One region of the Tumebacillus algifaecis genome, then DNA from elsewhere that is predicted to be linked to it. Evidence: predicted binding sites of a transcription regulator. Region 1 holds the regulator's gene; each other region holds the start of a gene.
What was found. The regulator LexA, encoded in region 1, represses DNA repair genes until DNA is damaged. The targets are predictions, from matches to a motif close to CGAACATATGTTCG.

Region 1 (10,910 bases):
AGCCGGATGTGATCGTCTTTGTCGATAACTGCTATGGCGAGTTCACCGAGCGTCAAGAGCCGACCGAAGTGGGCGTCGATCTGATCGTCGGTTCGTTGATCAAAAATCCGGGCGGTGGTCTCGCACATAGCGGTGGTTATGTGGCGGGGCGTGCCGATTTGGTACACCGTGCCGCGTGCCGCTTGACCGCACCGGGCATCGGGGCGGAGCAAGGGGCGATGCTCGGCACGAATCGCACGCTGTTCCAAGGCTTCTTCCTCGCCCCGAACGTTGTGGGGGAGGCGCTGAAAGGGGCGGTATTTGCTGCTGGGCTGTTTGAGGAGCTCGGGCTGATCACACATCCCGCTTCAACGGCGCCGCGCACCGACATCATCCAAGCGGTACAGCTTGGGTCGCGGGAGAGACTCATTTCATTTTGTCAGTCGATCCAGGCGGCAGCACCTGTCGATTCCCATGTCCAGCCGGTACCTTGGGCGATGCCTGGATACGCTGACGAAGTGATCATGGCAGCGGGTGCGTTTATTCAAGGCTCATCGATCGAGCTGTCGGCTGACGGTCCAATCCGTGAACCGTTTATCGGCTACCTCCAAGGTGGCTTAACGTACGCCCACGCCAAAGTAGCCGTGTTATCGGCAGTGGCTGGTCTGAAAGAAAAAGGCTTGTTGTAAAAAGCTGACATAGGAAGTGGATGAAAAGACCATGTTATGGGGGAGGGGCCTCCCTTTCCGACATGGTCTTTTGTCTGTTGCCAGGATCTCAAAAATTTTCATGTCAACTTTCCTTACATGCATTGACACCTATACCTGACACGACATATAATAAGGCTATCAAAGGAGAGGCGTTGATGTGAATGAACGACGAAATCAGACGCAATCTCGCCCTATTCCCGATTGGCATCGTCCAGAAGCTGACCGACCTGACCGCCCGACAGATCCGCTACTATGAACAGCACAGTTTGGTCCGGCCAGCACGTACAGATGGAAATCAGCGATTGTTTTCCTTCAATGACGTGGAACGCTTGCTTGAGATCAAGCGGCTGATCGACCAAGGGCTGAACATTGCCGGGATCAAGACGGTGCTTGGACCTGCCAAGACCGCTTCCGATCTGTTGCCTGCTACGCCAAAAGAACAGGTGCAGCAGATCGCACAGGATGTGAAACGAGATCTATCAGATCGTGAACTGCGCGACATGTTGAAAAAGGAAATGCTGCGCCGTCCGGCGATGCCGGGTAACAACCCGTTCAACGCTGGCGACCTATCGCGGTTTTTCCATTAAATAAACATAGAGCATTCATCCCGCATGAGGATGGAGCCTGAGGAGGAGAACCAGAAATGAGCTACACAGTAGAAGACATCAAACGCATGGCCAAAGAAGAGAATGTGCGTTACATCCGACTGCAATTTACCGATTTGCTCGGCGTGATCAAGAACGTCGAAATCCCGGTCTCCCAGCTTGAGAAAGCGTTGGATAACAAGATGATGTTCGATGGCTCCTCAATTGATGGCTTTGTTCGCATCGAAGAGTCCGATATGTACCTCTACCCGGATCTCAACACCTGGCTGATCTTTCCGTGGGAAACGGAAAAAGGTTACAAAGTTGCTCGCCTGATCTGCGACATCTACATGCCGGACGGCACGCCGTTCCAAGGCGACCCGCGTTCCACGCTCAAGCGCGCGCTGGAAGATGCAAAAGCGCTGGGCTTTGATACGATGAACGTCGGTCCGGAGCCGGAATTCTTCCTCTTCAAGCTCGACGGTCAAGGGAATATCACCACCGAGGTTAACGACCAAGGCGGTTACTTCGACCTCGCACCGGTGGATCTCGGTGAAAACTGCCGCCGTGAAATCGTGCTGACGCTCGAAGAGATGGGCTTTGAGATCGAAGCCTCTCACCATGAAGTTGCAGTCGGTCAGCATGAGATCGACTTCAAATATACGGATGCTGTCACCGCGGCTGACAACATCATGACCTTCAAACTGGTAGTCAAAACGATCGCCCGCAAACATGGCCTGCATGCGACCTTCATGCCGAAGCCGATCTTTGGTATCAACGGCTCGGGGATGCATTGCCACCTGTCGTTGTTCCAAGGGAACACCAATTCCTTCTACGATGAAAGCGATGAACTCGGTTTGTCCGAAACTGCGAAACACTTCTTGGCCGGGGTGTTGTTGCATGCGCGCGGTTTTGCAGCGATCACCAACCCGACGGTCAACTCCTACAAGCGACTCGTTCCGGGCTATGAAGCGCCGTGCTACATCGCATGGTCTGCAAAAAACCGCTCGCCGCTCGTTCGCATCCCGGCATCCCGCGGTCTGTCCACTCGGATTGAAGTCCGCAACCCCGACCCGGCGTGCAACCCGTACCTCGTACTGGCAGCGCTGTTGCAAGCAGGTCTGGATGGCATTCGTCGCGATCTGCCGCTGGCCGATCCGGTCAACCGCAACATCTATGTCATGAACGAAGAAGAGCGTTTGGAAAATGGCATCCACTCCTTGCCGGCTTCGCTGAAAGAGGCGATCGACGAACTGCTGGCTGACGAAATCATGGTCGGCGCTCTTGGCGAACATGTCGTCACACATTTTGTCGAAGCGAAGCAAATCGAATGGGATATGTTCCGCACAACCGTCACCGAATGGGAGCGCAACCAATACTTGACCATGTACTAAGAAGTAAAAAACCTGCCCTTGTGGGCAGGTTTTTTTGATTGTGTTGGATGATCGACAAATAAAAAAACCGCCCAAAGCGGGCGGAAGGATAGTAGGTTTACATAATTCCGCGAAACACGCCGACCACTTTGCCGAGGATCGTGACGTTGCGGTAGTGCATCGCTTCCATGGTCGGGTTCTCCGGCTGTAAGCGGATATGATCAGCTTCGCGGTAGAAGCGCTTGACGGTCGCTTCATCGTCCTCCGTCATGGCGACGACAATTTCACCGTTGTGTGCGGTAGCTTGCTGGCGGACGATGACGAGGTCGCCGTCGTAGATCCCTGCATCGATCATCGATTCACCGACGACGTTCAGGAGGAATACATTGCTGTCACCAACAAAGCGAGTTGGCAACGGGAAGTAGTCTTCCACGTTTTCGATCGCGGTGATCGGCAAGCCTGCCGTTACACGGCCAACGATCGGGGCCATCACGGTCGAATATTCAAAACGGGAGTCGGTCGCTTGGTCCTCGTCAAGCACCTCGATGGCGCGTGGCTTGGTCGGGTCACGGCGGATCAGGCCCTTCTGCTCCAAGCGGGCGAGGTGACCGTGCACGGTGGAACTGGAGGCCAGTCCGACCGCTTCACCGATTTCACGAACCGATGGGGGATACCCTTTGTCTTTGACTTCTCTTTTGATAAACTCCATGATTTCCTGTTGCCGCTTGGACAGCTTGATCATTGCAAGAAACACTCCTCAACTACATGGTATGAGCACTATATGATGATGGGAAAATATGTTCGCCAATTCATTGTTGATGAAATTATACCACAGGTTGGTAGCGGATACAAACGTAAGTTCTTATTTTGCTCACCCTTGGCTGAGTTTTGACCCTTGCAACTGCCCTGTAACAATGCGTGGTATAATTTTCATTAACAGAACGTGTCATTAGAACGTGTACATGATGGAGGGATCGATCAATGCGGTTACAGGACAAATCAGCGATCATCACAGGCGGAGCAAACGGGATCGGCAAGGAGACAGCACTCTTGTTCGCGCAACAGGGGGCAAAGCTGATCATCGCCGATTTTGATGAAGCAAACGGATTGGCTGTCGTTAAAGAGCTGCGCGGACTTGGCGCAGAGGCTCATTTTATAAAAGCGGACGTGTCGTCGTCCCATGATGCGGAGCAGGTCGTAGCGGCTGCTGTTGAACATTTTGGCCGTGTGGACATTCTCGTCAACAATGCTGGCATCACCCGCGACGGTTTTTTGGTCAAACTGGAGCAAGCGCAGTGGGATCAGGTGATCGCGATCAATCTGACTGGCGTTTTTCTTTGCACCCAAGCGGCTGCTAAAGTGATGATGGCACAAGGTAGCGGGGTCATCCTCAATGCGGCCTCGGTCGTCGCTCAGTACGGCAATGTCGGTCAGACCAACTACTCTGCAACCAAGGCAGGGGTGGTCGGCATGACCAAGACGTGGGCCAAAGAACTCGGTCCGAAAGGCGTGCGCGTCAACGCGGTCGCACCGGGCTTTGTCACCACCAACATGACCGATAAGGTTCCGGATAAAGTGCTTGATGTGATGAAGCAACAGACCCCTTTGCGCCGCCTCGGTCAGCCGCGCGACATCGCGAATGCCTATCTGTTCCTGGCCTCCGATGAAGCGAGCTTTATTAACGGCGCGGTGCTTGCTGTCGATGGAGGCTTGAGCTTCTGATGGGGACGGCGCGGTTTCCATGGCTGGAAGGCCGCGCCCGTCTCACTCCCGCCAAGACGGCGGTGGTCGAGGCGGGTACGGGCCTGCGCCTCACCTATGCGGAGTTGCACCTTCGTGTGAACCGACTGGCCAGTTGGATGCAACAACAGGGTATCGGGCCTGGTGACCGGATTGCGCTGTTGGCTCCCAACTCAGCCTCCTATCTCGAACTGCTGTTTGCGGCAGGCAAGACGGGCGCTGTCTTCGTCCCGCTCAACTACCGCTTTTCACATGCGGAACTGACCTATGTGCTGGCAGATTGTACGCCGAAGTTGCTGGTCTGCTATGATCGCTTTGCAGCAGCGGGGGAGAGGCTGAGCGGCTTGGTGCCGCTGATTCTGGCACAGGATGAATACCAGACGGTGGTCGAACAGGGGGCACAGACGTATCGACCGACAGAAGTGGATGCGGAAGCGGCGTGGGCGATCATCTATACAGGTGGCACGACAGGTCAAGCAAAAGGAGTCGTGCTGTCACATCGAGCGGTGCTTTGGAACTCGATCAATACGGTGGCGTCTTGGGGCTTGACCGAGCAAGAAGTGACTCCGGTCTACCTGCCGATGTTTCACACAGGCGGGCTGAATGCGCTGCTGATGCCAGTGTTATACATGGGCGGCACGGCGGTGATCGGTGACCAGTTTGATCCACCTACGGTGCTTCAAGTGTTGGAAAGCGAAAGGTGCACGATCGCGCTGTTCGTCCCGACCATGCACCACATGTTGATAGAATCTACCGAATTTTCGGATTATAAGTCCGCGACGATGCATACGTTTCTCTCAGGCGGTGCGCCTTGTCCGCTCCACATCTATGAGGCGTACCGGGCGAAAGGTTTGCAATTCAAAGAAGGCTACGGGTTGACCGAAGCGGGCCCGAACAATTTTTACATCCATCCTGATCTCGCCCAAGTAAAAATCGGCAGTGTCGGCTTGCCGATGTTGCACAACGAGGTGCGGCTGGTCGATGGTTTGGGACAAGATGTAGCTCCAGGGGAAACGGGTGAGCTATTGATTCGAGGGCAGCACGTGTTCTCCGGTTATTGGAACAACCAACAAGCTACGGACGAAGCGTTGCAAGACGGCTGGTTGCACACGGGCGATCTCGGACGGCGCGATGCGGACGGGTATCATTATATCGTCGGCCGCAAGAAGGAAATGATCATCACAGGCGGGGAAAATGTGTACCCTTTGGAAATCGAACACATTCTTGCTGCGCATCCGGCTGTCAAGGAAGTGGTGGTCATCGGTGTCCCGCATCCCAAATGGGGAGAGGTCGTGACGGCGGTGATCGTCTTGCAGGGCGGTACCACCTTAACTGCAGACGAACTCAAATTGTACGGTACGGAACACTTGGCTCGGTATAAAGTGCCGAAGTCGTATGTCTTCCTCGATCAACTGCCGATGACGCCAGTTGGAAAAATCGATAAAAAGCAACTGACTGCGCTTTGCTTTGCAACTGCATAACGAAGGAAGAGGATGCACCTGTGCGCAGGTGCATTTTTTCTGCGGCAGGGATTGTCAGTTCGGGACACGAAATAGGTCTGGGGATTTAGTTAAGAAAATTCAGGAAGTATTTGCACGAAGGAGGACGCTTATGAATTCACAGCCGCTAATGCTTACTACCAAATTGGTGCCGCCTCGTGTCAAAATTCAATGTTTGCGCAGGAAACGGTTGGACGAGCTGTTGATTCAAGTGGCCGATTATCCGGTGACGCTGGTGCAAGCTGATGCCGGATACGGCAAGAGCACGGCGCTGGTGGCTCATCTGTGTTCACAGTTTGACCACATCGCTTGGTACTCGGTGGAAGCAGGGGAGCGCGATGCCTTTCTGTTTCTGAATTATCTGATTCATGCCCTCAAAGCGATTCAGCCGCAGATTGGCGAACGCTCGCTGCGATTATTAGAAGATGCTGAACTCTCGCATGCGGTGCTGCAACCTTGTCTGACGTTGCTGATCAACGATCTTGCCGAATTTGCTCCGGACCCGACGGTGCTCGTGCTTGACGATCTGCATACGGTGGCGGGAGTTCCCGAGATCGCGACGGTGCTCGATCTTTTGATTCGTTATCTGCCTGCCCATCTCCATCTGGTGATCGGTAGCCGCAGAATGCTGGAGATCGATGCGATCAAGCGCTTGCAGGCTACCTATGACCTGCTCTTGATCGGAAAAAAAGAGCTGACCTTTTCGACAAGCGAGATCGCGGCGCTGTTTGAAGAAGAATATGGCATCGTGTTGGACCCTGAGCAGGTCTGCGAAATTCAGGAGCAGACAGAAGGCTGGATCATCGCGTTGCAAATGATCTGGAAAGGGTTGGAGCGAGGCATGGGACTGCCCGAACTTTGGCAGACTCAGCCAGAAGCGGGACGAGCCTTGCTCACCTATCTGGCCGAAGAAGTATTTGACCGTCAGCCGCCAGAAGTGCAGGTGTTTTTGGAGCGCACTTGCATTCTGCAGACGATGGAACCGGACGTTTGCAATCTGCTGCTTGGGCGGGTCAACTCGGCGGAGATGCTCCGGCAATTGGAGCGCTCCGGTCTGTTCGTGACCGAAGCCGGGTCTGGTCATTATCGCTATCATCGGCTGTTTCAAAAATTTTTAGAAACGCACGCCGTGAAAAAGCTCGAGCGATCGGAGTGGACAGACCTTCAGGAGATGGCCGCTGCCCTCTATGAAGGGCGCGGTGATCTGCAAATGGCGATGGCACATTATTCGGCTGCCGACAAAATGCAAGCGGTCGTGCGGCTTCTGCTGATGCACGGGGAAGAGTTGCTGGCAAATGGCCGATTGGAGCTGATGAAAGGTTGGATCGACAAACTGCCCGGTGCTGTGCTCGAACAATATCCGAAACTGCTGTTTTGGCGAGGCGAAGTCGATCGCGCCCTGTCCCGTTTTCACGAGGCGGAACATTGGTACACGCTGGCGGAGGGTGGCTATATCCAAAAAGGAGATGCGCTAGGTCGCAGCTATGTCTATCGCGGGCAGGCACAAGTGTTTCTCGATACGATCCAGCCAGTCAAAGCGAACTATTGGTTGCAAAAAGCGGTCCAGATCCTCGGCGACGACTACCCGGCTGAAACGTTTCAAACCCTGCGGCTACTGGCTGAGAACCACACCAACTCCGGGCAGTTACGGGAGGCGCAAGAGATGATTCAGCGCGCCGACGCGTTGATGCCAGAACAGGTGCGCGATGAGTTGGACGTGCGTCTGCACCTGCGGACCGGTCGCCTGAAGTCTGCGCGGCAGATGACGCTTGCGATCATCGAAAAAGAGTGGCGAGACGCATCGAACGGACAGCACCGCGTCGCCAAATCGCACCGGGAGATGCATTTGTTGCTGTCGCTGATCGATGCGTTCCTCGGCGAAGCGGACTCCTCGCGCTGGCACGCCGAACAGGGAATCGCGATCGGGCAAAAATTGCAGTCGCCATTTGTGGAAGCGGTAGGCTTTATGCGGCTCGGTCATGCGATGGTGCTAGCCGGACGGTTGGAAGAGGCGCAGACTTGCTACCACCGCTCTGTGCGGATGAGCGAAGAACTCTGTGTGGAGCGCGGTAAAGTTGAAGGACTGATGGGACTTTGCATCACCACAGGACTGCTCGGTGAACTTGAATTGGCGGAAACATATGCGCGAACAGGGCTGGAGCTGGCGTTGCACGTCCATGATCTGTGGTGTGCCAACCTGTTGCGTCTGGCGCAGGGGTCGGTGCTTACCGCATGGGGGTACTGCGAGGAAGCGCTGCCCTGGCTATTGGAGGCGGAAGCGGGGTTTGCAGCGTGCGGTGATCAGTATTGCCTTGCTGGCGTCCGGCTATGGCTGTCGATGCTGTATTTGCGATTGGAAAACAAAGCGGAATTCAGACAACAGGTGACCGAGCTGTTACATAGCGTGGAAACGCACGGATTTTACGATCTCTTTATCAGACGAACGCTGTTTGGCCCGAGCGACCTGCAGATGACCGTGCCGTTTTTGATTGAAGCACGGGATGCATTGGGCTTGGAAGGCGCGGAAAAAGTATTGCGAATGATGGGTTGCAAAGGCGCAGAAAAACACCCGGGGTATACGCTGCGCATCTCGACCCTAGGCAAATTTGTCGTCGTGCGGGGCTTGGAGGAAGTGGCCCGCAAAGAGTGGAAGCGCGAAAAGTCACGCCAGTTGTTTCAACTGCTGGTCACCCGACATGGGCAGTTGGTACAGCGCGACGAACTCTATGAACTGCTGTGGCCGGAGATGGATGAGAAGACGGCGAACCGTGATTTTAAAGTAGCGATGAATGCGCTTACGCATGCGATTGAACCAAAACGGGAGGCCCGCTCGAACTGCTTCTTCATTGAAAGGCTGGACACGGCCTATCGTTTAGACCCGGAAGCGGCGGTGTGGATCGATGCCATTGAGTTTGAAAAGCTGGCCGAGAGCGGGTTGCAGTCTGCATCGGTAGACCCAATGCGGGCGGTTGGACAATTGGAAGCGGCGCTGTTGTTATATAAAGGGGATTTTCTTCAGGATCAGCCCTATTTGGAATGGTGTTCGGCGGAGCGGGAGCGGCTGCGCACGATGTATCTGCGAGCGTTGGAGGCATTGGCGCGCCTCTATCAGGAGCGCGGGGCTTATCAGGATGCGACCGTCTGCTGTGAGCGAATCTTACAAAGTGATGCGAGTTGGGAGGCGGCTTATCAAATTTTGATGATCTGCTACCATCAGTTGGGCAATCGGAGCATGGTCATCTCGTCTTACAAAAGCTGTGTGACGCAGTTGTCCGACCATCTCGGACTGACGCCGATGGCGGAGACGACCAAACTCTATCAGCGGCTGGTGCGCGGGGCGGGTAACTCTGCTGTAACTTCTATGCTCTAAAGTAGAGGATAGAGGAGGCAGAGCGAACGATGAATACCCCTTCGATCGGCATTGTCAGCATCGGCACCTATCTGCCGAAGACGTATGAAACTAGCGAAGAGATTGCAAAAAAGAGCGGGATACCGCAGGAAATTATCGAAAGCAAGCTCGGATTTTCACAGAAGCCAATTCCGGGCCCTGATGACCACACCTGCCAGATGGGCATCTGGGCGGCTGAGCAGGCTTTAGAAAAGGGCGGCGTGGATCGGTTGACGATCGACCTCGTGATCTATATCGGAGAAGAGCATAAAGAGTATCCGCTGTGGACGGCAGGGATCAAACTGCAGGAGGCGATCGGCGCTGTCAATGCGTTCGCGTTCGACATGCAGCAGCGGTGTGGGACGATGGTGATGGCGCTCAAAGTGGCCAAGGATATGATGATCGCAGACCCGGAGATCAACACGGTATTGCTGGCGGGCGGTTACCGCAATTCCGATTTTATCGACTACAGCAACCCGCGCACCCGCTTTATGTACAACCTCGGTGCCGGAGGAGCGGCAGTGATCTTGAAAAAAGGGCATCCACACAATCTGGTGCTCGGCAGTCACATCATCACCGACGGCTCGTTTTCGGAAGATGTGGCGGTGGTCGCGGGCGGTACCAAACATCCGATCACAGCCGAAGCGATTGAGCAGCGCTTGAACTATCTCGATGTGATGGACCCCGTGGGGATGAAAGCCCGGCTGGAACAAAAGTCGATGGACAATTTTTTGAAGGTCATTCATCGCTCGCTTGCGAAAAGTGGGTATACGGCGCAAGACCTCGACTATTTGGCGATTTTGCATATGAAACGTTCGGCCCATCGCTATGTGCTAGCAGAGCTGGGACTTGCAGAAGAGCAATCGTACTACCTCTCCGAATATGGTCATATCGGCCAGTGTGACCAGATTTTGTCACTTGAACTTGGGCTTGCATCCGGAAGGTTGAAGCCAGGTGATGTGACCGTGCTGGTCAGCGCCGGAATCGGCTACGCGTGGGATGCCTGCACGGTGCGTTGGGGCTAACGAAACAGGTCAATAAAGGGTGTGCTGATGCCAGCATACCCTTTTTGAGTTGTATCATTTTGACAAATGATGCATAACGTACTAATATATTTTTACGAAGCACAAAGTTTTTGAGGAGGTGAGGAATGCGGTGGAGCATGAAATCCAGGAGACCTGTTATGTGGAATCGCCGGAGCAAGCGACCGCGTTGCTCAACCCGATCCGTGCAGAAATCTTGTCAAAGCTCACCGAGCCGGCCTCGGCCACCGAAGTGGCGCGCATGATCAATGAAACGCCACAGCGGGTAAACTACCATCTCAAGGCGTTGGAAAAAGTCGGGTTGGCCCGACGGATCGGCACCCGACAAGTGCGCAATCTCGTTGAGGTGCTGTACCAATCGATCGCCCGCACGTTTGTCATCTCCGAACTGCTCGGTTGGCATCCGGAGACGGTGCAGCGCATCAAGGATCAAAGCTCGCTGTCGCACCTGATCTCGACCTCCGATCGGATCAAGCGCGATGCGCTGATGCTGATGGATCATAGCGAGCAGTCGGAACAGATTCCGAGTGCAACGCTCACGATGAAGGTGCAGTTGGAGTCGGAAGAGCGGCGCAAACAATTCGTTCAGGACTA
Region 2 (10,910 bases), 1.4 Mb from region 1:
ATTTAAGAACACCTTTTGTCCGCGCAGTTCGGAGAGGGTGACGCTCTGACCGCTCATCGTCGTCAAGGTGAAGTCGGGAGCGAGTTGGCCGGGCTTGAGCGGAACCGTTTTCGGTTCCTGCCCCGTACCGCAGGCCGCCAGAAACAGCGTCAGGCTGAGCAGGAGGAGCAAGGAACGCCAACGCCTGCTCATGCTTCTCCGATGACCGCGAGGAATTCTTGCTCGGTGAGCACAGCGACACCGAGATCCTGCGCTTTGGTCAGTTTGGAGCCCGCTTCTGCACCAGCGATGACAAAGTCGGTTTTCTTCGAGACGGAGCTGCCAACTTTCGCACCGAACGCTTCCAACTTGGCTTTTGCCTCATTGCGTCCCATCATCGTGAGCGTGCCGGTCAGGACGACCGTCTTGCCGAAAAAGGGACTCTCCGCTGCTGATTCTGCGATCTGCGGCGCTTCGTGAGTCGGATCGACGCCCGCTGCGAGCATCCGCGCGATGCTTTGTTGCACGCGCTCCTGTTTGAAGTAGGAAGTGATGCTTTCGGCTACGATCTCGCCGAAGCCTGGGATTTCGACCAGCTCTTCGAAGCTGGCCGCTTGCACGCGCTCCAACGAACCGAACGTCTCCGCCAGATCGCGGGCCATGCGCGCTCCTGTGTTCGGGATGCCGAGGGCGTGCAAGAAGGAAGCCAAATCTTTGCTCTTGCTCTTTTCGATGGCAGCCAGCAGGTTTTGTGCCTTCTTCTCTCCAAAACGCGGCAGAGCGAGCAGTTTTTCATGGCTCAGACTATCGTATAGATCGGCAGGGTCACAGACGCCCAGTTCGTCAAAAAGCTGTTCGGCCGTCTTGATCGAGAACGTCTCGATGTCCATACCGCCACGGCTCGCGAAGTGCGCGATGCGATTGACCACTTGGGTGCGGCAACCATCGACGTTGAGGCAGAAGATGTGGGCACCCTTTTCAATCAGCTCGGAGCCACAGCTTGGACAGATCAGCGGCTTTTCGATCGGTGTGGTCGTCAGGTCCTCGTCTTCAAACGCGAACAGCACCTCCGGAATCACGTCGTTGGAGCGGCGAATCGCGATGCGGGAGCCGACCGCGACGCCTTTGCGCTGGATGTCGCCCCAGTTGTTCAACGTGGCTCGCTGCACGGTGACTCCTCCAATATCGACCGGTTCGAGCAAGGCGGTCGGAGTCAGCTTCCCGGTGCGTCCGACATCCCAGATGACTTCCTGCAGGATGGTCGAGTATTCTTCCGCTTCAAATTTGAATGCGATCGCCCAGCGCGGGAATTTGTCGGTGTAGCCGAGCACTTCGCGCGTGCGCAGGTCGTTGATTTTGATGACCATCCCGTCGATCAGGTAATCGAGGTGTGGATGGTCTTCGCTGTCAAAACGGGTGATCTCCGCAACCACCGCGTCGATGTCAGCATACGTTTGGCTGTAGGAACTGGTCTTGATCCGGTTCTCGCGCAGGAAAGCGATCGTCTGCTCATGCGTGTCAAACTCGATACCTTCCGCGTAGCCGATCCCGTACAGATAGGCGTCCAGATTTCGCTTCGCTGTGATCTCCACATTTTTCTGCCGCAGTGCGCCAGACGCAGCGTTGCGCGCATTTTTCAAAAGTTCGGCACCCGTTTCGAGCGCTCGTTTGTTGTAGCTTTCCAACACCGAAAGCGGCAGGATCGCTTCCCCTTGCACTTCGACCAGCCCTTGGAACTGGATGGTCAGCGGAATGGACTTGATCGTTTTGACTTGCGGCAGGATCGATTCGCCGACGACACCACGACCGCGAGTGGCCGCTTGCACCAGCTCACCGTTTTGGTAGGTCAAATTGATAGTCAGTCCATCAAATTTCTGTTCCAACACATAGATCGGCTCGGGCAGGAGATCGTCCGGGTTGTTTTTGTTGTGATCATCGATCAGCTTGCGGACTCGCTTATCCCAGTCGCGTAGCTCATCTGCATTCTGCGCTTTGTCGAGGCTCCACAGGCGCGCCAAATGTTTATGCTCCGGGAACGAATCGATCAAGATGCCGCTGCCGACGCGGTGGGTCGGCGAATTGGGAAAGATCAGGCCCGTCTCTTGTTCCAAGGCGACCAGTTCGTCATACAGTCGGTCCCATTCGGCATCGGTCACCCTCGGGTTGTCCAAGGTGTAGTACTGATAGTCGTAATCGGTGATCAGTTCGATCAGTTCACGGATACGCTTCTCTTTGTCCTGTCCCGTCACGGCTTGCCCCTCCTAAAACTTCAGCATGTGGCCGAGTTTGGCTTGTTTCGTTTTTAAGTAACCTTCGTTGTTTTCGTTCGATTCCATCTGCAAAGCGACGCGCTCGACCACTTCAAGCCCGTGGCCGGAAAGACCTTTGATCTTGCGCGGGTTGTTGGTGAGCAGTCTGATCCTGCGCACACCAAGGTCGCGTAAAATCTGGGCACCGATGCCATATTCGCGCAGGTCCGCTTTGAATCCAAGCTGTTCGTTCGCTTCGACGGTGTCATAGCCTTGGTCTTGCAACTGGTATGCTTTCAACTTGTTGATCAGACCGATGCCGCGTCCTTCTTGACGCATGTAGAGCAGAACCCCTTTGCCCGCTTCATCGATCTGGCGCAGTGCCGCTTCTTTTTGCGGGCCGCAGTCGCAACGGAAGGAATGAAATATATCACCAGTCAAACACTCCGAATGCACGCGCACCAGCACCGCTTCGTCAGGCGAGATGTCCCCTTTGATGATCGCGACATGCTCTTTGTCGTCGATCGAGTTGGTGTATGCGACCATGCGGAAATCGCCAAACTCGGTCGGCATCCGCACATCGACCGCACGGTTGATCAGCACTTCGCTCTGTTTGCGGTAGGCGATCAGATCGGCGATGGTGATCATCTTCAGATCATGCTTGTGTGCGATCTGTTCGAGGTCGGGCACGCGAGCCATCGTTCCGTCTTGATTCAGCACTTCGCAGATCACGCCGGACGGGTACGCACCTGCGAGGCGTGCGAGGTCGATCGCCGCCTCCGTGTGTCCAGCCCGGCGCAGGGTGCCGCCATCTTTTGCGATCAGCGGGAAGATGTGGCCCGGCTTTTTGAAGTCGTCCGGCTTGGTCGCGCGATCGATCAATGCTTGGATCGTCACGGCGCGCTCAAAGGCGGAGATGCCTGTGGTCGTCCCATCTTTCGCATCGACCGACACGGTGAACGCGGTGCCATGCGTGTCGGTGTTATCCTCGACCATCGTGCTCAGCCCAATCTGTTTGGCCCGCGCCTCGGTGATCGGAACACAGACGAGTCCGCGTCCTTCGGTGATCATAAAATTGATCACTTCCGGAGTCGCATATTCGGAAAGTGCGATGAAATCGCCTTCGTTTTCGCGGTCTTCATCGTCTACGACGATGACCACTTTTCCTTGGCGCAGGTCTTCAAGCGCTTCTTCGATTCGATGAAAGTGTGCCATCTGACTCTTCTCCCTCCAAAACTCTAGTCCTCCACCTTGACGATCGGCGCAAAGCGTGCCAACAGCTTTTTCATGCCGATGGCGAGGTCTTCAAACTGGATGTACAGCTCCAAGTTGTCACCAACGCCTTCCGACTTCACGATCTCGCCAAGTCCCCATTTGCGATGTGCGACCCATTCGCCCACTTCCCACGTCAAATTGGGATCGGCACCAAACCCGCTCGGCACGCGGGTTCCGTTTTGCAGGCCCGGAATGTCGCTTCGAACGCGCTCCTGTGCAGGCTGGCGGCGGATGATGCCCACTTCTTCCAACAGGCTCGGTGGAATTTCGCGAATGAAACGGGACGGTGGATTGGCTTTGATCTGACCGTACATCATCCGTGACCCAGCATGAGAGATGAACAGTTTCTCTTCGGCGCGGGTGATTCCGACATACATCAGGCGCCGCTCCTCCTCGACGTCGCGTTCATCGCCTTGGGTCAGCGTTCGATTGCTCGGAAACATGCCTTCTTCGAGGCCGACGAGGAACACGACGGGAAACTCCAAGCCTTTTGCCGCATGCAGTGTCATCAGTTTGATCGACTCCGGTCCCGTCTCCCCTTCCGACTGTTCGCTGTCGGCGATCAACGCCACATCGGACAGGAACTCGACGAGGCGATTTTCTTCGGTCATTTCGTGCTTGTTGTCAAACTCTGCGGTGACGGAGAGGAATTCGTCCAAGTTTTCCAGACGCGCATCGGCTTCCAGCGTTTTTTCCAGCTCCAGCTCTTTGCGGTACCCAGTGAGCTTCATCACCTCTTCAGCCAAGTCCGTGACAGAAAGATACGGCATTTGCGTCGCAAAGTTGCGCAAAAGCAGGACGAACTCTTTGATCGCCCCGTTCGCTTTGCCGCGGATGCCGACGTTTTCGATCTCCATCAGCGCTTGAAAGGCGGAGATGCCGTGCGTCGCAGCATAGTCGAGAATCTTGCCGACCGTCGTATCGCCGATCCCGCGTTTGGGCACGTTGATCACGCGGGTGAGCGACAGGTCGTCATTCAAATTGGCGATCAAGCGCAGGTAGGCCAAGATGTCTTTGATCTCTTTGCGCTCATAGAACTTGACCCCGCCGTAGATCGTGTAGGGAACGGTCGATTTGAGCAACGCTTCCTCGATCACACGGGACTGGGCGTTGGTGCGGTAGAGCACAGCGATGTCAGAATGTCTGCCCCCGCCCTTGAGATGTTCGAGAGTTTGTTGGATCACAAATTGGGCTTCCGAATGCTCATCATACGCTTTGTAGAGCTTGACCAGTTCGCCTTCAGCCTTGGTGGACCACAAATTTTTCTCTTTGCGTTCGCGGTTGTTGGCGATCACATGGTTGGCCGCTTCCAAGATCCGTCCGGTTGAGCGATAGTTTTGCTCGAGCTTGATCACCGTCGTCTCCGGATAGTCTTTCTCGAAATTGAGAATGTTGGTGATGTCCGCACCGCGCCAGGCGTAGATCGACTGGTCGGAGTCGCCGACGACGCAGATGTTGCGCTTTTTCTTGGCCAGCATCTGCACCAGCTTGTACTGCGCTTTGTTGGTGTCTTGATACTCGTCGACGTGGATGTAATGCAGGCGATTTTGGTACAGCGACAGCACATCTTCGTGATGTTGAAACAGATAGACCGTCTTCATGATCAGGTCGTCAAAGTCGAGCGCATTGTTCGACTTGAGTTTCTTTTGGTAGGCTTCGTACACCTGGGCAGCCACGCCGCCAAACACGTCGCCGTCCCGGACGGTGGAAGCGAAGCGCTCGTGGGTGAGCAGATCGTTTTTCGCATTGGAGATCGTGGCGAGCAGACCGCGCGGGTCGAACTTTTTCGGGTCGAGATTCAGTTCCTTTAAGCACTGCTTGACGGCGGTGAGTTGATCGCCCGCATCGAGGATGGTAAAGGAATTGGTGTAGCCAAGCTTATCGGCATCGCGGCGCAGAACGCGCACGCACATCGAGTGAAACGTCGAGATCCAGATGTCATGCGCAGTCGGTCCAATCAGGTTCTCGACTCGTTCGCGCATCTCGCGGGCCGCTTTGTTGGTGAATGTGATCGCCAGAATCTGCCACGGCGCAACGCGGCGCTCTTCGATCAGATAGGCGATGCGGCGGGTGAGGACGCTCGTCTTGCCCGAGCCTGCCCCTGCGATAATCAACAGCGGGCCTGCACTGTGCAACACCGCCTCTTTTTGCTGCGGATTGAGATTTTCAAGCATCTTCTCCCCGCCTTGTATTGAAAACATGTGAGCAACACCTCATGTCAGTTCTACTTCTTTTATCGTAGCTAATTATAGCAAACATAAGTTCTCCCAACCAAGCACTCTCGCCCACAAAAAAACAGACGCAGCAAAAATGTTCTCTGAGCCGCGTCTCGTGAGGAATTGCTATTTGCCGCGCGTATCGGCGAGCCGAACCAGCATCAGATCGGCAGCGTACGGGCCAGTTTTTGCATAGAATTTGCGAAGTTGCGCGAGTTCGACCGTGACGATATCGCGGGGCATCAGCATGTGAAATTGGATCAAGGTCGCCACGTTCAGCGCAAAATCGTGCGAGTAGCCAAAACGTGTCAAAATGCGATAAGACAGTTGCGCGCCGAGGTTTTCGTGGTCGTAGAAATGTCCGTTCAGATCGGTTTTAATGTGCGCCTTGGGAATTTTTTCACCTTGCACGCTATAAAAATCGCCTAGGTCACGTCCTTCCCGTATGTCGGCACCGTTGTCGATCAGCACGCGGTCTTTCGCTTGCCAGCGCCCGAACGGGGTGGTGACGACACCGAGGAACTGTTTGATGCCGGGGTACGCTTTGCCAATGTCGTGGAGCAACATCGTCCAGACCATTTTTAACGAACTGCCGGCAACCGTTTCACTCGCTTTGATAATGTGCTCATAGACGGTGAAATGATGGTGCGGGTTGTGCTGATCGACCGGAATTGCGTTGTGCAGTTCTGGCAGCCATTTTTCTAAACGCCCGTCCGCCTCCAGTTCGCGGATCAATTTGCACGGCTCCTTGATTAGACGCGCTTTGTGCGCATGGAAAAATGCGGCCGCTTCCTCGTCGATCGGCTCTTTTGTGCGCACTTTGATCTTGTCGAAACCCTCCGCATAGGTCGGGATTTGCAGGAGACGTTCAGCACGGCGAAGCTGCTCTTCTGAGAGCGACAGTTCACCCTGCTCGCGGAGCTTTTCGTTGTTGGCGAGCGCCGTCTCAAGCGGATCGTTTAGAAAAATTGCCTCGGTCGCATAACCGTGCTTTCGCGCGAGTTCGAGGTATGGTTTGCGGTAAGTGGGCGTGCGAAGCTTGGCGTCGAGCACAATGTTGCGACCGCTTTGCATCGCGGTACGCAGTTGGTCTTGCAACTTTCGAAACACCAGATCTCCGCTGTTTGTGCGGACATCCTGTTCACCAGATGTCGCATGATGGGACCTGTCGCCCTGAATCCAGATGCTGTTCGTAGCTTCGATCAGTTCGCGGGCGACTGCTGATTTTCCGCTGGCCGGGATGCCGACCAGCACCGTGAGGACAGTCATTGAGGCGCTCCCTCCTTTGTTCTCTTTCATTATCATGCGCTGTTCTCGAAAAGTACACACATCATCGCACGCGGCGTACAGTCAAGAAGTCCCAACTTATGTTATAATGGGTCGTGAATATTCTGTTTATCCGGCTCATAAGTATGTTCGGATGCTACTGCCTGCATATTATAGAAGGAATGGGAGTGATGACTCGAAATGAACATCGTGATGGCCCTACTCGCACTTGGGTTCCTTATCTTCATCCATGAACTTGGTCACTTCTGGGCTGCGCGTGCCACCGGCGTCCGCGTCGATGAATTCGCCGTCGGTTTCGGACCGTCGATCATCAAGCACCAGCGAAACGGTGTCTTGTATCGATTGAATTGGATACCGCTTGGCGGGTACGTGAAGATGTACGGAGAGGACAACCCGGAAGCGGCAGCCGCACCTGACAACTTCAACAATCGTCCCGTCGGTGCACGGATTCTCGTCATCGTCGCAGGCGTGATCATGAACATCATCGGCGCGTTCGTGATTTTGGCCTTGCTGTTCAATATCTACGGCGCACCAACGCCAAATCTCTTTGTCGGCAGCGTACAGGAAGGCAAGCCGGGCGCGGCAGCCGGTCTGTTGGCCGGCGACCAGATCAAATGGGTCGAAGGCAAAGAGCTGAAGTCGCCAGTCGATTTTAACAGCGCTGTGCAAAAACATGCGGACACCCCGATGGAGATCGGCGTGCTGCGCGATGGCAATCGTGTCGATCTGACGGTCACACCGAAGATGAATGTGGAAGAAAATCGTCCGATGATCGGAATTGGCCTCCAACAGCAGACAAGCTTTGTCAAAGCTGGCGGCTTCGGTGAGAACACCAGGCAGGCGCTGCGCAGCACCGGAGAGCTCACCGCGCTTACTTTTAATGGCTTTAAACAGTTGGTGACCGGTGCGGTCTCGTTTAAAGAGATCGGTGGTCCCGTGGAGATCATTCGCATCACAGGACAGGCATCCGATAATGGCGTTCCGCATTATATGTATATTGTAGCCCTGTTGTCGGTCAACCTCGCAGTGCTCAACATCCTGCCGTTCCCGGCGCTTGACGGTGGACGACTGGTGTTCCTGCTGGTCGAATGGGTACGCCGCGGCAAGCGAATTTCGCTGGAACGAGAAGCGAGCATCAACTTCGTTGGCATTCTGTTCCTGTTGACGTTGATGGTGGTCGTGACGTTTAAAGACGTGTTCAACATCTTCTCGAATTAGTCGATGATCCCCTCTTCGGAGGGGATTTTCTTTTCCTCCAAAATTCTTACCGAAAAAACTATTGACTCTCTTCTTCGCCCTATGTTATTCTATATCTCGTTGACGGGTGAGCAACACACACTCGAACAACTGCGAAATTGGTAATATCGGAATGTAGCGCAGCTTGGTAGCGCGCACGCTTCGGGAGCGTGAGGTCCAGGGTTCGAATCCCTGCATTCCGACCATCTTTACTCTTTGATTGTCATCGTGCTTTTTGTAGGATCGGAATGTAGCGCAGCTTGGTAGCGCGCACGCTTCGGGAGCGTGAGGTCCAGGGTTCGAATCCCTGCATTCCGACCATTTTTATTTCCCACCAAGTTCATACGCCGGAATGTAGCGCAGCTTGGTAGCGCGCTCGCCTTGGGAGCGAGAGGTCCAGGGTTCGAATCCCTGCATTCCGACCAACGTGAAAACCACCGATGTGATGTCGGTGGTTTTTTTATGCTTTCCTATTTAACAGCGCGGATCGTGTCGGCGAGAACGGTGCGCCAATTGTCTGCATACAGGGCATTGCCGACGATGATCGTATCCGCATGTTCGGCCATCGCGGCCGCCTTTTCGTAGGAGTCGATGCCTCCACCGTAGAAGAGATGAGCCCGACGAGTGGTGCGGGCGATTTCGGCGAGCAGTGCAGGGTCGCCAAACGTGCCGCTGTATTCGATGTACAGCACAGGGATGGAAAAAAGAGTCTCGGCTGCAAGCGCGTAGGCTGCCGCTTGCGAAGCGGTCAGGTTGACATTGGCTTTGGTAAGTTTGGCCACAGCCGCCGCCTGATGCAAAACGAGATAGCCTTCGACCAACACTTTGTTCCAGTCGATCCATGATCCGTATTTTTCAATGGCTTCGGCGTGCGCACCGATCAGCCAGTGCGGGTCGGCAGTGTTGAGCACGAGCGGGATAGCATAGCCGTCCACTCCGTCAACCACCGCATCGACAGTTGAGATCTCCTGCCAGAGCGGGAGGTTGGGTGCGAGGCGGCGGAGGCGGCCAAGCAGCGCGTTGGTGTTTTCATAGGTGATGTCTTGGGTGCCGCCGAGGAAGACGGCGTCAGTACCCGAGGCCGCGATCGCTTGCAAAGCTTGGTCGCAGATCGTGCGGGCTGGGTCGAGTTTGACGACGTGCCGCCAGTGGCGCCAAGGTGATGACAGCTGTTCACTCATCATCATGCTGGTGCCTCCTCTCACTTGTCATAACAAAACCCCTGCCGCTAGAGTAGCAAGGGTTTCTGTGCACTATTTCTCTTCTAGACGATCGAGCACAAACTTGTAGCCATCCGTGCCGTAGTTGAGGCAGCGTTTAACGCGGGAGATGGTAGCAGTGCTGGCCCCAGTTTCTGCTTCAATCTGGTTGTAAGTCTGACCTTTCCGGAGCATGCGGGCTACTTCCAGTCGTTGGGCCAAAGATTGCACTTCGTTGACTGTGCAGAGGTCATCGAAAAACTTATATGCTTCTTCAAGCGTGCGCAGTTGGAGGATCGAGTCGAAGAGCTGATCGACCGTTCTGTCGCGCAGTTTATCAAGTTGCATGAGCTATCCCCTCCAAAACCCCCAAATGTTTGCGGTGCACAGGCGGTACAGCAGTAACGCTTTACTCCTATGACGCTATACTATTCGACAATCGGAATCAACATTCCTGCCACAAAGTTGCTCTTTCCTATTATTGACTAGAAAGCTCTGCGATGCAAGATTCCTCCTGTCGTTCGAAGCGAAATCACAACTCGCTCGCTGCTCTGTTCGCTCAGCGACCGCCAACGCGCACCGCTTTCCACTTCTGCGCCTGCACCCAGACGCGCAGCCCTTCGACATCGCGTTCGATCTCGTCTTCGATCCAACGCTGAAAGTTCATTGGCAAGTATGCAGCAAATTTGCTGGCCGGACCCCCTTCCGGTTCGGCGCTGCGACCCATCATCAAGTATTTGAGTTCCGTATGGCGGGTCAGCACTTCGACCAGAAAGGTGACCAGCTTTTTGGCAAATCCCTTTGGAATCTCGCCGCCTTCCAGCGTGATCGAAAAAGTGCTCTGCTTGATCACAAGCCCCAAGCCTTGTTCGCGAAGCCAGCCGCGCAGCAGGGTGGCCAAAGCGTTTTGGCGGCGAGTGCCTGCAAAATCGTACAAGGTCAACGCTCGCGCCCCTTCTTGCAACACGCACACACCTGCTTCAAACCCTTGCCTTTTCGCGAGCAGGCGCGCTTCCTGCAAACGATGCCACGCCCGGGGGCTCAGGTAGTCGTACTCTTCGTTGCCCGTGTAGACCGCGTAGATTTGCTCTGCGATCTGCGGATGCACCTGACGCCCGCCGGACAGCCAGAGCGGACGCTTGCCATCAAACGCGGGGATGACATAGACCATTCCCCGCTTCTCATCGATCTCCGTGATCTCCCAGGTCGCCCCGCCGAGCAACACCGTCTCCCCCGCCATGACGAGCGGGGACGCTTCGATCGTGCCGACCAGCCGCGTGCCGTGCATCACTTTGTAGAGCACCGGCGTTTGGAAAACGGAGTAAAAATCCCGCGAGCGCACAAGTCGTTCCCCTTGGATGCCGGGGATGCATCTGCCTTCGACCACTTCCAACCAATCCTCTTCCAGCATCCACTGCAGCAGTTCACGGACACGAGTTGACTCAAGCTCTGCAAAAGTCGGGTTGGCT
Region 3 (10,910 bases), 340 kb from region 1:
TATACAAAATAAAATCGGCATCAAGCATCTCACGAGCTGCCTTATAGCCCATCTCTTCCAGCATCCCGGACATGATCTCAGTATCATGTTCGTTCATCTGACAGCCGTGTGTGCGAATAAAATAGGATTTCCCCTCACCCAGGCGGCCAACTTCCTTGGCGATCTCGCGGTAATCGACGCGCTGTCGCTCCGCAATCGTCGGGCGGTGCGTGTCAGCAGCATGCTGGTCCAGATCGTCTATATGAATGAAACCTTCGTTGTTTGCGCTCATCAGAATCCCCTTCCTCTACTCGTTGACTAACTGCCATTATATCGAAATTCGCAAGTGAAATACAAGACAAGTTAACCAACCTCCTACCATATGCTGTCGATCCACGCTTGTCATCTCGGGGACTGAGACGCAACGAGGGCAGGAACATCTCGAGGTGTCATTTGCTCTGGGGGACGTCGTAGCTTGCCATACGCTCGCACAAATCAAGTGCGCGTCCTCTACTATGTAAAAAAACCCGCCTAGCCAGGGCGGGTCTTCGTCATTTTCCCTCACAAATGGTCATGAGCATTTGTGGGGGGATACCGTACAAATTTGCTCGATATCACGTTCCAAATCCAATCAGAAGGAGTACGTTGAATTTGTTGAGAACTGTTTCTTATATTAAAGAAATGTCTCCTTCTGCACAAGCTGTACATTTTTCTAGTCTTACATGATTTAACCATTCTCATGCTACGACCAGTTGAGTTCGTTCAGATGATCAGCAGCGAGCCAACCCCGCTTGTCACGAGCAGGTCCCTCGCACACCGGCGGCGCTGTTGCGCCGAAATCCGCCTCGCTCGATGTGAGGCGAAACGGACTGAGGAATCATGACGTCGCACCCATTCCTTTCCACCTTCTCCTTGCTGATGTGTGTCGCAGTCACTACTTCGCGAAGCAATCCAGTATAAAAATTCGTGCTTTAGCTCAAGTGATGACAGGATCGTTCAGGCCGCCAACGCTACCTTGATTGCGCCGCGTCTTCACCCTCACGCACTCATCCACTTTGTGTAAAGTACAAATTTTTATACCGCAAGGAACAATCCCCTCACCGCGACAACCTGCACGTCTTTGCCTGTGCAACACATCCAGACTTCGCCTAACACCTAGTCCCTATTTTTGGCAAATATAGACGAAGGCGGGCGGTACGTTCATCGGAACAAATCCGATCTTGACACTGCGAAAACGCTCTTGGAGCTGTTTTTTCATCTGTAAGGAGTATTGAAAAGCGATAAATTTACCGCCTGGCTTCAAGCTTTCTACCACTTCGCTGAGCAACTTGTCACGCATGTCCTGCTCAAAATTGGCAAACGGCAACCCAGAGAAGACAACATCGAGTTTGCCCATGCCAAACTGTTGCAACGCGTGATTCAACTCGGTCGCATCGCCCCAGTAGTTCAGGTTTGGGGACTGCTCTTTCAATCGGTTGCGCATCATCGGGTCCGCTTCAAAGATCACCGCCTGCGCTTTACGATGCATGCGACGGTTGATCGCCCGCGTAAACACGCCAGTACCCGCGCCAAGTTCAGCGACAGCGCGCACTTGGTCCCAATCGATCGGCTCTAGCATCTTGTTTGTCAAATAGCGCGAACTAGGCAGGACGGACCCGACCTGCTTGGGCGAAGTTAAAAATTTCGAAAGAAAAACAAATTTATCTGAACGTCGCGTATTTTTCACGTATTGAATATCCAAGTTACTCAATCTCCTTAGTCGGATTTTTGGTGATGATTTCATCATACGCGATAATCGGTCAGAAGTCATCGGGAAATTTTTTATAAAATAAAAAAAATAGAGCGCCTAGGCACTCTGTTTAGAATTTTCGATTTTTTATCGATAATGTCCGCCAATCTTCCCGGACCGCTCAAACGCCTGCCCCGCTTGTGTCAAAGAAGCGGCACGCACCAACGCGGTGTTGCCAAAGCGGTCTTTGATGCTGTCGATCGTGTACGCGAGACGACGTTCGCGCTCGCGATCATGGAAGAGGTCGAGTTGCTGTTCTCCGTCATCACCTAAGTTTTCCACCGAGATGCCGACGGAGCGCACCGCCGTACCTGACCATTTCTCGTGGAAAATCTGACAAGCCGCCGCATATACCTCGCGGGTGATGTTGGTCGAATAGGGCAGTGACACCTGCCGCGAAAAACCGCCGACCAAGCCATGATATCCGCAGTGCATGTGGACGGTTCGCCCGTTGCGTCCCATCCGCCGCAAGCGGCGACAGACATCCTCACACAGTTCGAGCAGCACCACCTCCACCTCGGCAGCCGTCTCGTAATCGCGAGGCAACGTCATCATATGCCCAACGCTTTTCATGTCTTGGCGAAATGTGTTTGGCGTGACCGGCGAATAATCGATGCCGTTGGCGGAGAGATGGTACACTTCGCCCATGATGCCAAACCGCTTTTTTAACAGATGCAGCGGATAGCGAGCGAGGTCGCCGATCGTCACGATGCCGCGCGAGTGAAAATGGCGCTCCATGCGGGAACCGACGCCAAACAGTTCGCGCACCGGAAGTGGATGCATCTCCCGAACGATGTCCTGCGGCTTCCACTCCCAGATCCCTTCGGAGGACTTTTTCGCCTTCGTGTCACAGCAGACCTTGGCGACCAGCTTGTTGTAGCCGATGCCCACCGAGCAGACCACGCCCGTCTCCTCCCGCACCAAGCGCCGAAACTGGCGCGCCACCTCCCAAGGCCCACCCCATAGCTTTTCCGTCCCCGACAAGTCGAGGAAAATTTCATCGATCGAAAACACTTCCACCTGTGGCGTGAAACGTTGCGCGATCTCCATAATGCGCACCGACACTTCCACATAGGTCTCCATACGCGGACGTACGATCACCGCCTGCGGACACTTTTGCTGCACCATCCACAGCGGATCGACCGTCTTGATCCCAAACTGCTTCGCCTCTTTGCTCGCCGCCAGCACAATGCCGCTGCGTCGCTCCGGATCGCCGCAGATCACGACCGGCTTGCCGCGCAACTCGAGGTTTTGCGCCTGCTCAATACTCGCGTAAAACGAATTCATATCGACCAGCAGAATCTGCCGCTTATCTGTTAAATCGTACCCTTCCACAATATCACCACCACTAAATTAAGAACAAATGTTCCTGTATTGTTCTTAGTATATGCGAACATAGGTTCGTGATGCAATCAAAAAATGTACCACTTCTCCCGAAGTGATACAGTAATATTGATGCATATTGATAGAGTGATTTAATATCGTCATTTCAACCGCCCTTTGACGCGCAGGTGCTGGAAGCTCATCGGTTCGGCCTTTTCATGGCGATGTTCATCATGAAAAACGAAGACGCCGAGCAGATAACAGCCAGCCATCGCCAGCAGTGCCACGCCATCCACCCACGGGCCATAAAAACCCACAAGGTTCATCGGATGTGAGAACATCGACAGCCACCCAGACAGCACCAGCAACAGTTGAGTATCCCAGGCCCCGCCGTTCAGCCATTTGTAAAGCAGGAACAGCCCGGCTGGGCCGTGGACGCACAGCATATACCAGAGCGACTCCGCCAGCATGCGCTCGCGCTCAAAATGGCGGGCCTGATAATAGCCGACCATCCCCATCGACAAAGCCAGCAGCGTCCCGAGCACGATCGTCGCCACATCGAGCACGACCATCGCCCCAGACGTTGCACCTAAGAAGCGCCAAACCAGATACGGCACCAGCAAAATTTTTATCAAGATAAACAGGACGATCACAACCTGAGCGGTGACAGTGTGATAAAAAAGCTGTAGATTCCTCACGCGAAGGCCCCCTTGCGCTTGTTCAAGTTCATTCTATTCAGCGCTTGGCCACAAAAGACGTACAATCTCCGACATCGTAGAGCGGATGCCTCGATCTCTACCGATAAGCAATCGAGGACCCCAACAAAAAAAGGCCTGCTCCGCACAAGGAGCAGGCAAACTATGATAGGAGTGGAGAGAAACCAGAACTAAGCTTCTTGGCAATAGAATACTCGATTCCCCTTCCGCTTGTCAATGAATTATCTGATATTTTGCACAAGTTGTGCAAACCCTGGAAACGACACATCGACCGACTCCCAGTCGCGAATCGTCGCAGGCCCGTCAGCAACCAAGGCGGCAACTGCCATCGCCATCGCGATACGGTGGTCATGGTGCGTCTCTACGATCGCACCGCCGCGCAGTTTCATGCCTCCGATAATGCGCAGACCGTCTTCCAACTCTTCCACCTGTGCGCCGAATTTGCGCAGTTCGGCTGCGGTGGTGGCGATGCGGTTGGACTCTTTGACCTTCAGCTCCTTCGCATCGCGAATCTCCGTCACACCTGCGGCTTGCGTGGCGGCGACGGCGAGCACCGGAATCTCATCGATCAGGCGAGGAATCATCGCACCGCGCACGGTGACGCCTCGTAACGCCCCGGCTCGCACGCGCAGGTCAGCGATCGGCTCGTCACCGGAGACCCGCTCGTTAAGCAACTCGATCTGCGCCCCCATCTCGCGCAGCACATCCAAGATGCCGGTCCGCGTCGGATTGATGCCGACATTGCGAATCAGCAGGTCGGAGCCGGGCAGAATGGCGGCGGCAACCAGCAAAAAGGCGGCCGAGGAAATATCGCCTGGCACTTCGATCTCCGTTGCCGTCAGCTTGGCCCCCCCGCGCACCGAGGTGTAGCCGTCCGCTTCGAATACGGGCACGCCAAACGCTCGCAGCATGCGCTCCGTATGATCGCGGGACGGTTCCGGCTCTTTGACGCCCGTGCTGCCATCCGCAAACAACCCGGCGAGCAAAATGGCCGACTTGACCTGAGCGCTTCCGACCGGAGAGTCATAGTTGATCCCGCGCAGATTGCCACCGCGCACCGACAGCGGGGCGAGCCTGCCGTCCTCACGCCCGTCGATCTTGGTGCCCATCTCCCGCAAAGGATTGGTCACGCGCCCCATCGGGCGGCGGCGAATCGAGGCATCGCCTGTGACCGTGCAGTGAAAGGGCTGTCCCGCCAAAATGCCGAGCATCAGGCGGGCGGTGGTACCAGAGTTGCCCACATCGAGCAGGTCGTCAGGCTCTTGCAATCCGTGCAAACCAGCGCCAGTGACGCGCAGTTCTGTCTCGGACAACCTCTCGATCGCCACACCCATCTTGCGAAAACAATCGATCGTGCTCAAGCAGTCTGCACCCGGCAAAAAGCCGCGCACATGTGTCACACCATCGGCCAACGCACCAAACATGACGGCGCGGTGCGAGATCGACTTATCGCCTGGCACCTCGACCTCGCCTTGCACGCGCCCGGCCGGTTCGATCACCATATCCATCGAATACTTCCTCCTCTACTTCATCCCGTCGCGAAACTCTGCCGCTTTGGAAAAAAAGTTCTCGATCTCAGGCCCTGCTTCCTGCTCTAGCATCCCCAAAAAATGATGAATGCTCTGCTGCCAGCCCTGTAGCAGGTCGCGGATCACATCGCGGTTGCTGAGCACGATGTCCCGCCAGATCAAAGGGTTACCGCTTGCGATGCGGGTCACATCGCGAAATCCGCCCGCTGCGAGCCGGGCATAGAGCGCCCCGCTTTCCGATTCCAGCGACAACTTGGCCACCTGTTCAACCAGTTGCGCCGCGATGATGTGCGGCACATGGGAGATCGCCGCCACCACCTCATCATGCAGATTGGGGTCGAGCACCATCACCTGCGCCCCGATGCGTTCAACTGCCCACTTCCATTTGGCAAACACGTCAGGATCGCTGTCCGCAAACGGAGTCAGCACATAGACGGACCCCTGAAACAAGCGCGAGGTCGCCGCTTCCACGCCAGAACGCTCCGATCCAGCCATCGGATGCCCGCCGATAAAAACAACGGAGGCAGGCAGCAAACGCCGCGCCTCCGCACAAATTTCCCGTTTGGTGGAGCCGACGTCGGTGATCAAGCAACCTGGACGAAGCGGCAGCTCGGCCAGAACTTCGAGCGTAGCAGCCATCTCGCGCACAGGTGTCGCCAGCACGATCAGGTCGGCATCTTGCACCGCGTCTTGCAGCGAATCTGCCACATGATCGACCACGGCGCGCGACAACGCCAGCTGACAGCTCTGCGGATTGAGTTCGACGGCGGTCAAATGTTTGACACAGTGGGATTGTTTCAGCGCCAAAGCGAGCGAACCGCCGATCAAGCCGCAACCGATCAACACCGCTTTTTCGAACATCGGCATCTCCTCCTTCGGGATGGGATTGAAGAATCGACAGGAATTGGGGGATTCCTGTAATTATGCTTCTTGCTTGTTCGGATACAACGGCGCTTTCAGGGAAGCCGCAAACTGAACAAGATCCTGCTTCGTCGCTTCAACAAGTGCCGCATCTCCAGCTTGAAGCGCATCGGCGATCGCAGCCGTTTTTTTCACGATAGCTGAGCCGACGACAACACCGTCTGCAAACTGACCGATGATCGCCGCATGCTCCGGTTTGCCAACACCAAAGCCGACCGCTACGGGGAGTGCGGTATGCTTTTTCACGCTGGCAACATAGCTGGACAGGTCGGCATCCAAGTTTTCACGCACGCCTGTGACGCCCAGGGCGGCGACACAGTAGATGAAACCTTGGCCTTGCGCCACAATCTTTGCGATGCGCTCCTGCGAAGTCGGAGCGACGAGCGGGATCAGATCGACCCCCGTCGCCAAACCGGCAGCGAGCGCTTCCTCGCTTTCTTCCAGCGGCAGATCGGGGATGATCACGCCGTTTGCCCCCACCTCTTTGGCGGTTTGGAAGAAGTCATGCACGCCCCACTGAAACACGGGGTTGGCATACGTAAAGAGCACGAGCGATGCTCGAACTTTCGGGCGTACGCGGCGCACCAGTTCAAACACGTCCGGCATCCGCGTGCCGCTGCTCAGCGAGCGCAAGGAACCTGCCTGAATCGTCGGGCCGTCTGCGAGCGGGTCGCTGTACGGAATGCCGATCTCGATGATGTCGGCACCGATTTTGTCCAATTCCACAATCACCTCTTCGGTGATCGCCAAGTTCGGGTCACCTGCGGTCAGAAATGGCATGAATGCTTTTTCACCCGTTTCCTGCAGTCGTCTAAACGTGTCAGCGATGCGAGTCATGCGTCGATCCCTCCCAACATCTCTGCGACTTGATGCACATCTTTGTCACCGCGCCCGGAAAGCGAGACGATGATCAAATGATCGGACGGAAGTTCTGGCGCCAGTTTGACCACCTGCGCGATCGCATGCGACGATTCGAGCGCTGGGATGATCCCTTCGACCCGGGAGAGCAGTTGGAACGCATCGAGCGCTTCTCCGTCGGTGATCGGCAGGTACGTGGCGCGACCTGAGTCGGCGAGGTGCGCATGTTCCGGACCGATGCCGGGGTAGTCGAGACCTGCGGAGATCGAGTGGGCCGGCTGAATTTGTCCGTGTTCATCTTGAAGCAGATAGGTCAGCGAGCCGTGAATGATGCCGGAGCGACCTTTGGTGATCGTCGCAGCGTGGCGCTCGGTGTCCACACCTTCGCCTGCTGCCTCCACGCCGATTAAGCGCACGCCTTCGTCTTCGAGGAACGGATAGAAAATGCCCATCGCGTTCGAACCGCCGCCCACACAAGCGACGATCGTGTCGGGCAGACGCCCCTCCTCTTTCAAAATCTGCTCACGCGCCTCATCGCCGATGATGCGTTGAAAATCCCGCACCATCATCGGATACGGATGCGGGCCGACGACCGAGCCGATGATGTAAAACGTATCTTCCACATGCTCTACCCAGTGCCGAATCGCTTCGTTGGTCGCGTCTTTCAACGTTTTCGTTCCCGATTTGGCCGGAACGACTTCAGCGCCCATCAGCTTCATCCGAAACACGTTGAGCTTTTGACGCTCCATGTCCTCTTCGCCCATGAACACGGTGCACTCCAGACCGAGCAACGCCGAAACGGTCGCCGTCGCCACACCGTGCTGACCAGCCCCAGTTTCTGCGATAACGCGTTTTTTGCCGGTCACCTTCGCGAGCAGACCTTGCGCCAAACAGTTATTGATCTTGTGGGCGCCCGTATGGTTGAGGTCTTCACGCTTCAAGTAGATCTTCGCACCGCCAAGATGCTTCGTCAGATTTTCCGCATAGTACAGCGACGTCGGGCGTCCCGAGTATTTATGGAGATAGTAGCGGAGCTGCTGCTGAAACTCCGCGTCGTTTTTGTAGTGGTTGAAATCCTGCTCCAACTGCTCCAGCGCGTTCATCAGCGTCTCTGGTACGAATTTGCCGCCGAACTTGCCAAATCGTCCTCTGATGTCTGGGAAAATGGTGCTCATTGCTGCTCCCTCACTTTCGTCACGAATGCTGTGATTTTTTCCGGGTCTTTCAAGCCGACCTTCTCCACGCCGGAAGACACATCGACGCCATCGGGGCGGTAGGTGTTGACCAGTTCGCCGACGTTGTCTGCGTCCAGCCCTCCGGCGATAAACAGCTTGGTGTCTTTCAGGTAAGCGCGCAACCGCGGGATCTCAGACCAAGCAAAAGGTACTCCCGAGCCGCCCCGCGCATTGTCGAGTAGGACCGCGTCCGCAATTCCGGCAAAAGCGCCCACTTCTTCATCGCGCTGGTCACCGCGAACACCCCAAGCTTTCCAGACCGCAAGACCCGTTTCACGTTTCACCCGTTCACAAAACTCCGGCGTCTCGTCCCCATGCAGTTGCAAAACGTGCAACCCTGCCGTTTCCGCGATCCTTTTAAGTTCGGTCGCGTCTACGTTGACGAAAACGCCGACGCGTTGCACCGTGTCGGGGAGATTTCCCCCCAGTTCTGCCGCCTCTTCCGCCGTCACCTGTCGCTTGCTCCTGGCAAACACGAATCCGACATACTCGACTGGCAGCGAGCCAACATGGTGAATCGTCTCATGCAGTCTCAGCCCGCAGACTTTGATCAACGTCATGCCTGCGCCCCGCTGCGACCGAGCAACAGATCGATCGACGGCGCGATCAACCGATCACGCATCAGCGTTTCACCGACGAGGATCGCCCCAGCCCCGGCCGCTTTGACCTGCTTGACATCCTCAAATGTCACGATGCCGCTTTCGCTGACCAACAGAGTGCCTGCTGGCACCATTTCCGCCAAGCGGGCGGTCGTGCCGAGATCAACGGTAAAGTCGCGCAGATCGCGGTTGTTGACGCCAAGCAGCCCGGCACCAGCTTCCAGCGCTCGCTCCACCTCCGCCTCATCGTGCACTTCGGTCAGCACATCGAGGCCGAGCAAAGTGGCCAGTTCGAGGTATTCCTGCATTTGTGCGGTCGAGAGGATCGCCGCGATCAATAAAATGCAGTCAGCACCGAGCAGGCGGGATTCGTAAATCTGCTTTTCGTCGATGATGAAGTCTTTGCGCAGCAGTGGCAGATCGACCGCCGCCCGCACGTTGCGCAGATAGTCGGCATGGCCTTGGAAAAATTGCTCATCGGTCAGCACAGACAGACAGTTGGCACCCGATCGCGCATAGATTTCGGCGATGGTCACCGGGTCGAAGTCGGGCCGGATGATCCCTTTGGAGGGCGATGCCTTTTTCACTTCCGCGATCAGGGCGATATACGCGTCGCTTTTGCGCAGGGCCTGCTCAAAACCGCGCGTCACCGGAAGTCCTGCAATCTCTTCTGTAACTCGCGAAAGGTCGAAGTTGCTGGCATACATCGCCACTTCTTCACGTTTGACAGCTACGATTTTGTCCAGGATCATTTAAGCCAGCTCCTTTTCCCGTACCATGCTTTGCGAGACGTTGACCAATTGCTGCAATAGTTCCTTCGCCCGGCCCGAGTCGATCGCCGCCTGCGCCAGTTGCACGCCTTCACCGATCGAAGTTGCCTGACCTGCGACATATAAGGTTGCCGCCGCATTCAGCACGACGATGTCGCGGGCCCCACCTTGTTTGCCGTCGAGAATCTGGATCAGAATCTCCGCATTCTCTTGTGCCTCCCCACCGCGAATGGCCTCGATGGGGTGCCGCTTTAGCCCAACTTCTTCTGGAGTGAACGTGAATACGCGCTCTACCTTGCCGCCGCGCACTTCCGCGATTTTCGTGGCATCGGTGACGGTGATCTCATCGAGACCGTCAGCACCGTGGACAACCAGCGCATGCTCAGTGCCCAATTCGGCCAGCGCATAGGCCATTTTCTCAACGAGGTCCGCGCCGAACGTGCCGATCACCTGCCGCTTCGTACCAGCTGGGTTGGTCAGCGGACCGAGCACGTTGAAAACGGTTCGAAACCCCAGTTCGCGGCGCGGCCCGATCGCATGTTTCATCGCCGGGTGATAGAGTTGGGCGAACAGGAAGGTCAGCCCGACTTGTTCCAGACAGTGGGCCGCCTGCGCCGGGGTCAGGTCGATATTTACCCCCAACGCTTGCAACACATCTGCGCTGCCCGAACGGGACGACACCGAACGGTTGCCATGTTTGGCGATCTTAACGCCAGCTGCAGCTGCCACAAAGGAGGCCGTGGTGGAGATGTTGAACGTGTCCGCTCCGTCTCCCCCCGTCCCGCACGTATCGACCAGCCCGCTCAGACTCGACTCAACTGGGGTGACGAACGAACGCATCGCCTTTGCAAACCCGGTGATCTCTTCCACCGTCTCACCGCGCATCCGCAGCGCGGTGAGCAACGCTGCGATCTGCGACCCGGTCGCTTCTCCCGCCATGATCTGCTCCATCGTCTGCTCTGCCAATTCTCGGGTCAGCATTTCACCGCTGATCACCGCTTGAAGTGCACGTTTGATCATCTACGCTCGCTCCTCTCAACTGTCTCTTCTCTGCTCGAAAAATTCAAAAAGGCCAGAGCAAAGACGCTCTGACCGTAAAGGACAAGAAAGAAGTACGTAGATAGATAGACCTATCCCGTAAATATAAACTCTTCTCGTCTCGGCTCGTCTGTGCTACTCTCATCTCTGCTC

Region 2: a site for LexA is predicted at 5,756-5,769, ahead of pcrA (DNA helicase PcrA). Genes of this name have one in related genera too.
Region 3: a site for LexA is predicted at 3,159-3,172, ahead of CIG75_RS10865 (DNA polymerase IV). Genes of this name have one in related genera too.

What each region holds. Positions count from the first base shown of each region.
Region 1 covers NZ_CP022657.1:2,274,493-2,285,402, forward strand. The annotation lists gene CIG75_RS10080 (methionine gamma-lyase family protein) at 1-668, shown strand, start outside; gene CIG75_RS10085 (MerR family transcriptional regulator) at 851-1,276, shown strand; gene glnA (type I glutamate--ammonia ligase) at 1,333-2,667, shown strand; gene lexA (transcriptional repressor LexA) at 2,765-3,388, opposite strand; gene fabG (3-oxoacyl-ACP reductase FabG) at 3,628-4,368, shown strand; gene CIG75_RS10105 (class I adenylate-forming enzyme family protein) at 4,368-5,867, shown strand; gene CIG75_RS10110 (AfsR/SARP family transcriptional regulator) at 5,998-9,255, shown strand; gene CIG75_RS10115 (3-oxoacyl-ACP synthase) at 9,285-10,298, shown strand; gene CIG75_RS10120 (winged helix-turn-helix domain-containing protein) at 10,429-10,910, shown strand, end outside.
Region 2 covers NZ_CP022657.1:832,215-843,124, reverse strand. The annotation lists gene CIG75_RS03695 (TlpA family protein disulfide reductase) at 1-192, opposite strand, end outside; gene ligA (NAD-dependent DNA ligase LigA) at 189-2,228, opposite strand; gene CIG75_RS03685 (bifunctional 3,4-dihydroxy-2-butanone-4-phosphate synthase/GTP cyclohydrolase II) at 2,241-3,443, opposite strand; gene pcrA (DNA helicase PcrA) at 3,467-5,704, opposite strand; gene CIG75_RS03675 (AAA family ATPase) at 5,846-6,988, opposite strand; gene rseP (RIP metalloprotease RseP) at 7,187-8,224, shown strand; tRNA gene CIG75_RS03665 (tRNA-Pro) at 8,372-8,448, shown strand; tRNA gene CIG75_RS03660 (tRNA-Pro) at 8,487-8,563, shown strand; tRNA gene CIG75_RS03655 (tRNA-Pro) at 8,591-8,667, shown strand; gene CIG75_RS03650 (geranylgeranylglyceryl/heptaprenylglyceryl phosphate synthase) at 8,713-9,429, opposite strand; gene CIG75_RS03645 (YerC/YecD family TrpR-related protein) at 9,496-9,789, opposite strand; gene CIG75_RS03640 (DEAD/DEAH box helicase) at 10,001-10,910, opposite strand, start outside.
Region 3 covers NZ_CP022657.1:2,618,393-2,629,302, forward strand. The annotation lists gene miaB (tRNA (N6-isopentenyl adenosine(37)-C2)-methylthiotransferase MiaB) at 1-271, opposite strand, end outside; gene CIG75_RS10860 (class I SAM-dependent methyltransferase) at 1,142-1,720, opposite strand; gene CIG75_RS10865 (DNA polymerase IV) at 1,856-3,103, opposite strand; gene CIG75_RS10870 (hypothetical protein) at 3,253-3,789, opposite strand; gene aroA (3-phosphoshikimate 1-carboxyvinyltransferase) at 4,029-5,309, opposite strand; gene CIG75_RS10880 (prephenate dehydrogenase) at 5,331-6,197, opposite strand; gene trpA (tryptophan synthase subunit alpha) at 6,258-7,094, opposite strand; gene trpB (tryptophan synthase subunit beta) at 7,091-8,290, opposite strand; gene CIG75_RS10895 (phosphoribosylanthranilate isomerase) at 8,287-8,910, opposite strand; gene trpC (indole-3-glycerol phosphate synthase TrpC) at 8,907-9,701, opposite strand; gene trpD (anthranilate phosphoribosyltransferase) at 9,702-10,739, opposite strand.